One region of the Streptomyces sp. NPDC052064 genome, then DNA from elsewhere that is predicted to be linked to it. Evidence: riboswitches for the same ligand, from Rfam matches in the RefSeq annotation. Region 1 holds a riboswitch; the other holds the start of a gene.

Evidence for each region. A riboswitch is a leader RNA that binds a small molecule or an ion and turns the genes downstream of it on or off. The one in region 1 is predicted to bind thiamine pyrophosphate.
Region 2: linked by a shared signal. The riboswitch ahead of thiO (glycine oxidase ThiO) and the one ahead of ACZ6TU_RS22470 (thiamine ABC transporter substrate-binding protein) in region 1 are both predicted to bind thiamine pyrophosphate.

Annotation. Positions count from the first base shown of each region.
Region 1 is NZ_JBVJJE010000008.1:120,792-124,191, reverse strand. Features, by position in the region: gene ACZ6TU_RS22480 (ASCH domain-containing protein) at 1-112, shown strand, start outside; gene rlmN (dual-specificity RNA methyltransferase RlmN) at 664-1,770, shown strand; TPP riboswitch at 1,810-1,916, shown strand; gene ACZ6TU_RS22470 (thiamine ABC transporter substrate-binding protein) at 2,043-3,080, shown strand; gene ACZ6TU_RS22465 (ABC transporter permease) at 3,056-3,400, shown strand, end outside.
Region 2 is NZ_JBVJJE010000003.1:302,733-306,132, reverse strand. Features, by position in the region: gene ACZ6TU_RS09270 (NAD(P)/FAD-dependent oxidoreductase) at 1-1,200, opposite strand, end outside; gene ACZ6TU_RS09265 (avidin-fold protein) at 1,233-1,583, opposite strand; TPP riboswitch at 1,639-1,750, shown strand; gene thiO (glycine oxidase ThiO) at 1,748-2,917, shown strand; gene thiS (sulfur carrier protein ThiS) at 2,914-3,114, shown strand; gene ACZ6TU_RS09250 (thiazole synthase) at 3,117-3,400, shown strand, end outside.

The DNA of each region.
Region 1 (3,400 bases):
GGCCTTGGAGGACCCCGGCTTTGCCGTCGACGACACGACGCTGGTGGTTCTGGAACGCTTCCGCGTCGTCGGCGACCTTCGCCTCTCCGATGCTGCCCGGATCTACGAGTGACGCCGTGCCCCTGACGTGCCCGACGGAACGGCGAACAGAGGGGAGTGTCGGGGAACAGCAGAGCTGGCCGGAGACACGCTGGTCAGCGTCTCGCCCGGTTGGCAGAGAGATTCCGCTCTTCCCGGCAGGCGCGGCGGTGATGAAATACGGGATCATCGGAGAACCTCTTTTCTTGATCCTCGACAATCCGACGCCCAATGGGCCATCTATGCGTAGCACGTCGCCGGACGGCGAAGACCCGCACCGCGTCGGGAACGCCTTGCTGCGACTCTCGTGGAATTGCGAATGACCCAAGCCTTTGGCGATCTCATATCCCGGATCGCCGATGAGGTGTTCTTCGTCGTGTTCGCGAACCGGAATCATCGACACGTTTGACACATGATTCCGGTTGGCGTGTGGCGGGCTGAAAACGGCAGAGCCCCCTGGGCCGTCCCTGGGCCGCCCCTGAGCCGTGCGAGCTGATCGACGATGACAGACGGTGATCACGGGTGACCGCCCCCACCCCTCTCTGGCCTGGGCTCCCGGAGTTGATCTGCCACACTGGACGGGTTATGCCTGCACCCGGAGAACTCACTTTCGTAGCCCCGCGCGGAGCCAAGAAGCCGCCGCGGCATCTCGCCGACCTCACTCCTGCCGAGCGCAAGGAGGCCGTTGCCGCTGTCGGGGAGAAGCCGTTTCGTGCCAAGCAGCTCTCGCAGCACTACTTCGCGCGGTACGCGCACGATCCGGAGCAGTGGACCGATATCCCGGCCGGCTCCCGCGGCCGGCTTCAGGAGGCGCTGCTCCCCGAGCTGATGTCCGTCGTGCGGCATCTGTCGACCGACCAGGGCACCACGCGCAAGACACTGTGGCGGCTGTTCGACGGGACGCTCGTCGAGTCCGTGCTGATGCGCTACCCGGACCGGGTGACCATGTGCATCAGCTCGCAGGCCGGGTGCGGGATGAACTGCCCGTTCTGTGCGACCGGGCAGGCGGGGCTCGACCGGAATCTGTCCACCGCCGAGATCGTGCACCAGATCGTCGACGGTATGCGGGCGCTCAGGGACGGTGAGGTGCCGGGCGGGCCGGCGCGGCTCAGCAACATCGTGTTCATGGGCATGGGCGAGCCGCTCGCCAACTACAACCGGGTCCTCGGCTCCATCCGGCGGCTCACCGACCCCGAGCCCGACGGGCTGGGGCTCTCGCAGCGCGGGATCACCGTCTCGACGGTCGGTCTCGTCCCTGCCATCCACCGGTTCGCCGACGAGGGCCTCAAGTGCCGCCTCGCGATCTCGCTGCACGCCCCCGACGACGAGCTGCGCGACACCCTCGTCCCCGTGAACACGCGGTGGAAGGTGCGCGAGGTCCTCGACGCCGGGTTCGAGTACGCGGCGAAGTCCGGACGCCGGCTGTCCATCGAGTACGCGCTGATCCGGGACATCAACGATCAGGCCTGGCGCGGTGACCGGCTCGGGCGGATGCTCAAGGGCAGGCCCGTGCATGTGAACCTGATCCCGCTCAACCCGACGCCAGGCTCCAAGTGGACCGCCTCGCGCCCCGAGGACGAGAAGGCGTTCGTGGAGGCGATCGCGGCCCATGGTGTGCCGGTGACGATCCGGGACACCCGTGGTCAGGAGATCGACGGGGCGTGTGGTCAGCTCGCGGCCACCGAACGGTAGTCTGACCGGCGTAAGCACACCTGCATTTCCGACACCTTCATATTCCGACAGGGGAGCGCCACAGCGCTGAGAGTGCGGCACACGGCCGCAGACCCTCCGAACCTGGCCCAGGTCATTCTGGGTAGGGAGATCGGTCATCACTCGAGCTGTTGCGCCCTGCCCGGGACCCCCGACAAGTCCCGGGCAGGGCCGCGTCTTCTCCTGGTCACTCCAGGAGGAATCCAGTGAGCAACAACAAGAAGCGGCTGACGGCAGTGGTCGTCGGGCTCGGCATGGCCGGCGCGCTCGCCGCGTGCGGGTCGTCCGACGACGGCCAGGGGTCCGGCGACTCCAAGACCGTGACCCTCGTCAGTCACGACTCGTGGGCCGCCTCGAAGGACGTCATCGCGGCCTTCGAGAAGCAGTCCGGCTACAAGGTGAACGTCCTCAAGGACGGCGACGCCGGGCAGGCCGTGAACAAGGCCATCCTGACCAAGGACAACCCGCAGGGCGACGTCTTCTTCGGCGTCGACAACACGCTGCTGTCCCGCGCCCTCGACAACGGTCTCTTCCAGCCGTACGAGCCGAAGGGCTCGGACCGGATCGCGCCGGAGTACCGGGCCGACCAGGACAAGCACCGGGTCACGCCCATCGACACCGGCGACATCTGCGTCAACTACGACAAGAAGTACTTCGCCGACCACAAGCTCGACCCGCCGCGGAGCCTCGCCGACCTGGTCAAGCCCCAGTACAAGAACCTCCTGGTCACCGAGAACGCCTCCACCTCCTCGCCCGGCCTCGGCTTCCTGCTCGGCACCGCCGCGAAGTACGGCGACGGGGGCTGGGAGGGGTACTGGAAGAAGCTCAAGGCCAACGGCGTGAAGGTCGTCGACGGCTGGGAGCAGGCCTACAACGAGGAGTTCTCCGGCTCGGCCAGTGGGAAGAAGGCCAAGGGGGACCGGCCGCTCGTCGTGTCGTACGCCTCCTCGCCGCCCATCGAGGTCGTCTACGCCGACCCGAAGCCGGCCGCGGCACCGACCGGGGTCGCGCAGGGCACCTGCTTCCGGCAGGTCGAGTACGCCGGGCTGCTGAGCAACGCGAAGAACACCAAGGGCGGCAAGGCGTTCCTCGACTTCCTGATCAGCGAGCGGTTCCAGGAGGACATGCCGCTCAACATGTACGTGTACCCGGTGCGCGAGGGCGCCCAGGTGCCGCCGGAGTTCGTGAAGTACGGGCCGCAGGCCAAGGACCCGGAGACCATGGATCCGGCGAAGATCGCCGACAACCGTGACCAGTGGGTCAAGTCGTGGACCTCGCTCGTACTGAAGTAACCGTCCGCGAGGACCGGCGCGGGAGCGCGGCGCGGCTCGGGCTCATCGCCGTGCCCGTCGCGTTCTTCGCGGTCTTCTTCGCCTACCCCGTCGCCGCGATCGTCGCGCGCGGTCTGAAGGTCGAGGGGGTCTGGCAGTTCGGGCGGATCGGGGAGGTGCTGGCGCAGTCCGATGTCCGGCACGTCCTGTGGTTCACCACCTGGCAGGCGATTGTCTCCACCGCGCTCACGCTGCTGGTCGCGCTCCCCGGCGCGTATGTCTTCGCGCGCTTCGACTTCCCGGGCAAGCAGGTCCTGCGGGCGGTCGTGACCGTGCCGTTC
Region 2 (3,400 bases), on a different contig from region 1:
CAACGCCGGATCCATCGGCGTGCCCGACTCGATCAGGCGGCGGCCCTGCGCCAGGTCCCGGGGGCGGCCTACCGCCAGCAGCGCGACCAGCCGGTCGCCGCGGAGCCAGCAGACCGTCCAGGCCGGTCCGGCCGGGTCCCCCCGCCACAAGGTCGTGTCGGCCGCCGCGTGATGCCCGGCGTACTGCACGAACCGCCCGAACTGCTCGGACCAGAAGTACGGCACGGGGTCGTACACCGCAGGGGTCTCCCCCGACGCCCGGCCGACGATGTTCACGGCGACCGTGCGCGGCCCCTGGAGGGCGTTGTCCCAGTGGTGCACCAGCAGGCGCTCGCCGTACCGGCCCGAGGGGAAGGAGGCGCAGTCCCCGACCGCGTATACGTCGGGTGCCGACGAACGCAGGTGCTGGTCGGCCACGATCTCGCCGTGCGTGCCCAGCTCGATCCCGGAGCCGGACAGCCAGGCCGTGGCCGGACGGGCGCCGATGCCGACGACGACCGCGCCGGCGGGCAGCCGCGAGCCGTCGTCGAGAACCACAGCGCCGGGTTCCACACGCTCCACGCGCGCGTGCGTCCGCAGCACGGCACCCGCGTCGGCGTACCAGCCGGCCATCGGCGCGGCGACCTCGGCGGGCAGCGCCCCGGCGAGCGGTCGGTCGGCGGCCTCCACGACGGTCACCGCGCAGCCCGCCTCGCGCGCGGCCGTGGCGAACTCCGCGCCGATCCAGCCCGCGCCGACGACCACGATGTCGTGCTGACGGGCCAGCACCGGCCGCAGCCGCTCGGCGTCGTCCAGGGTGCGCAGCAGATGCACGCCCGGCACGCCCTCCGCCCCGGTCAGCCGGATCGGTTCGGCGCCGGTCGCGACGACGAGGATGTCGTACGGCAGGGGCCCGTCCTCGGTGTCCAGCTCATGATCCCCGGGGCGCAGGCCCTGCACCTCGCAGCCGAGCCGGAGTTCGATACCGAGGGCCTCGAAGTCGACGTCGAAGGCGGAGCCCTCGGCCTTGCCGAGCAGGACGGCCTTGGACAAGGGGGGCCGGTCGTACGGCTGGTGGGGTTCGGCGCCGATCAGGCTCACCGTGCCGGTGAAGCCCTGCTCGCGCAGGGCGACGGCGGTCTGCACACCGGCCATGCCCGCGCCCGCCACGACCACGCGCCGCGGCGCGGACGAACCTGGTTCCTGCGTCTGCTCGCTCACCTGATCACCATAGACAACTGACATTCCGTCAGTCAGCGCTCATGCGCAGTGACCTGCTCCACAACGCTCGTCCCGCTGCCCGCCTGGGACTCCCACTTCCAGCTCTCCTCCAGCCGCACCCGCCCGTCGGGCAGTTCCACGACCGTCGACACGCAGTGCCCGGAGGAGGTGGTTCCGTCCCCCTTGAGTTGTACGTACCGGAAGTCCAGCCTGTCGCCCTCACGGGTACCCACGAGATGTCCGCGCACGACGTCGCCGCCCGTGTACTCGGCCCAGACCTCGCCGTCCTTCTCGTGGTACGTGAACCGGGTGCGCGTCCCCACCTGACCCGGTGCCTGGTCGGCGACAGGGGCGAGGACGAGACCGTCGAGGGATCGGGCCATGGCGGTGGCTCCCTTACTGCCGCATACGGCATCGGGCTAGGGTGGGTGGCCAACGTAAGGCACTCGCGGGAGCCCGGACGCACCGGGCTGAGAGGGAGGCTGGCGGCCTCCGACCGTACGAACCTGATCCGGGTCATGCCGGCGAAGGGAGGGGCTGGACGCCCATGTCGCGTACGCGAACGTCAGACGTCCTCGTCATCGGGGGCGGGATCATCGGCCTGGTCACCGCGTGGCGGGCCGCGCAGCGCGGGCTCGCCACGGCCGTGGTGGACCCGGAGCCGGGCGGCGGAGCCGCACAGGTGGCGGCCGGGATGCTGGCCGCCGTCACCGAACTGCACTACGGCGAGCAGACCCTGCTCGGTCTCAATCTCGCCTCCGCCCGGCGCTATCCGGACTTCGCGGCCGAGCTCACCGAGCAGACCGGCCACGACCTCGGCTACCGCCGGTGCGGCACGCTCGCCGTGGCCCTGGACGCCGACGACCGGGCCCATCTGCGCGAACTGCACGCCTTGCAGCAGCAGTCGGGCCTGGAGTCGCAGTGGCTGTCGGGGCGGGAGTGCCGGCGTCTGGAGCCGATGCTCGCGCCGGGTGTGCGCGGCGGGCTGCGGGTCGACGGCGACCACCAGATCGACCCGCGGCGGCTGGCCGGGGCGCTGGTCGCCGCGTGCGAGCGTGCCGGTGTGGTCTTCCACCGGGTGTGGGCGGAGCGGCTCACCGTCGGGCGGGACCGGGCCACGGGCGTCGTCATGAACGACGGCACCCCGCTGGACGCCGGGCAGGTCGTACTGGCCGGGGGCAGCCTCAGCGGGCGGCTCGCGGGCGTCCCGGAGGACGTGCTGCCGCCCGTACGGCCGGTGAAGGGGCAGGTCGTACGGCTGACCATGCCGCAGCGGCACGGGCCGTTCCTGAGCCGGACCGTACGCGCGGTCGTCCGCGGCAGCCACGTCTACCTGGTGCCGCGCGAGAGCGGCGAGCTGGTCGTCGGGGCGACCAGCGAGGAGCTGGGCTGGGACACCACCGTGACCGCGGGCGGCGTGTACGAGCTGCTGCGCGACGCGCACGAGCTGGTCCCGGGCATCACCGAGCTGCCCCTCACCGAGACCCGGGCCGGACTGCGGCCCGGATCCCCCGACAACGCCCCGCTGCTCGGCCCGACCGGGCTGGAGGGACTGCTGCTGGCCACCGGGCACTACCGCAACGGCGTCCTGCTCACGCCGGTCACCGGCGACGCCATGGCGCACGTCCTGGCGACCGGTGAGCTCCCCGAGGAAGCCCGCCCCTTCACGCCGAAGCGATTCAGCACCGTCCCCGCACTCACGGAGCAGCCCGCATGAACATCTCCGTCAACGGGGAGCCCCGGGACGTCCGGCCCGGTACGGCTCTCGACACCGTCGTGAGGTCGCTCACCGCCTCGCGGTCCGGCGTGGCCGCCGCCCTCAACGAAACCGTCGTCCCGCGCGCGCAGTGGCCGTCCACCCCCCTGGCCGAGGGGGACCGCGTGGAAGTCCTCACCGCCGTCCAAGGAGGCTGACCATGGCCGACGATCCGTTTGTCCTCGGTGGTACGTCCTTCACCTCCCGCCTGATCATGGGTACGGGCGGGGCACCGAGCCTCGACGTGCTGGAGCGGTCGCTGGTCGCGTCCGGGACGGAGCTGACGACGGTCGCGATGCGCCGGGTGAACGCCTCGGTGCACGGCTCGGTGCTGTCCGTCCTGGACAAGCTCGGCATTCGCGTCCTGCCCAACACGGCGGGTTGCTTCACGGCCGGCGAGGCCGTCCTCACCGCCCGTCTCGCGCGCGAGGCCCTCGGCACCGA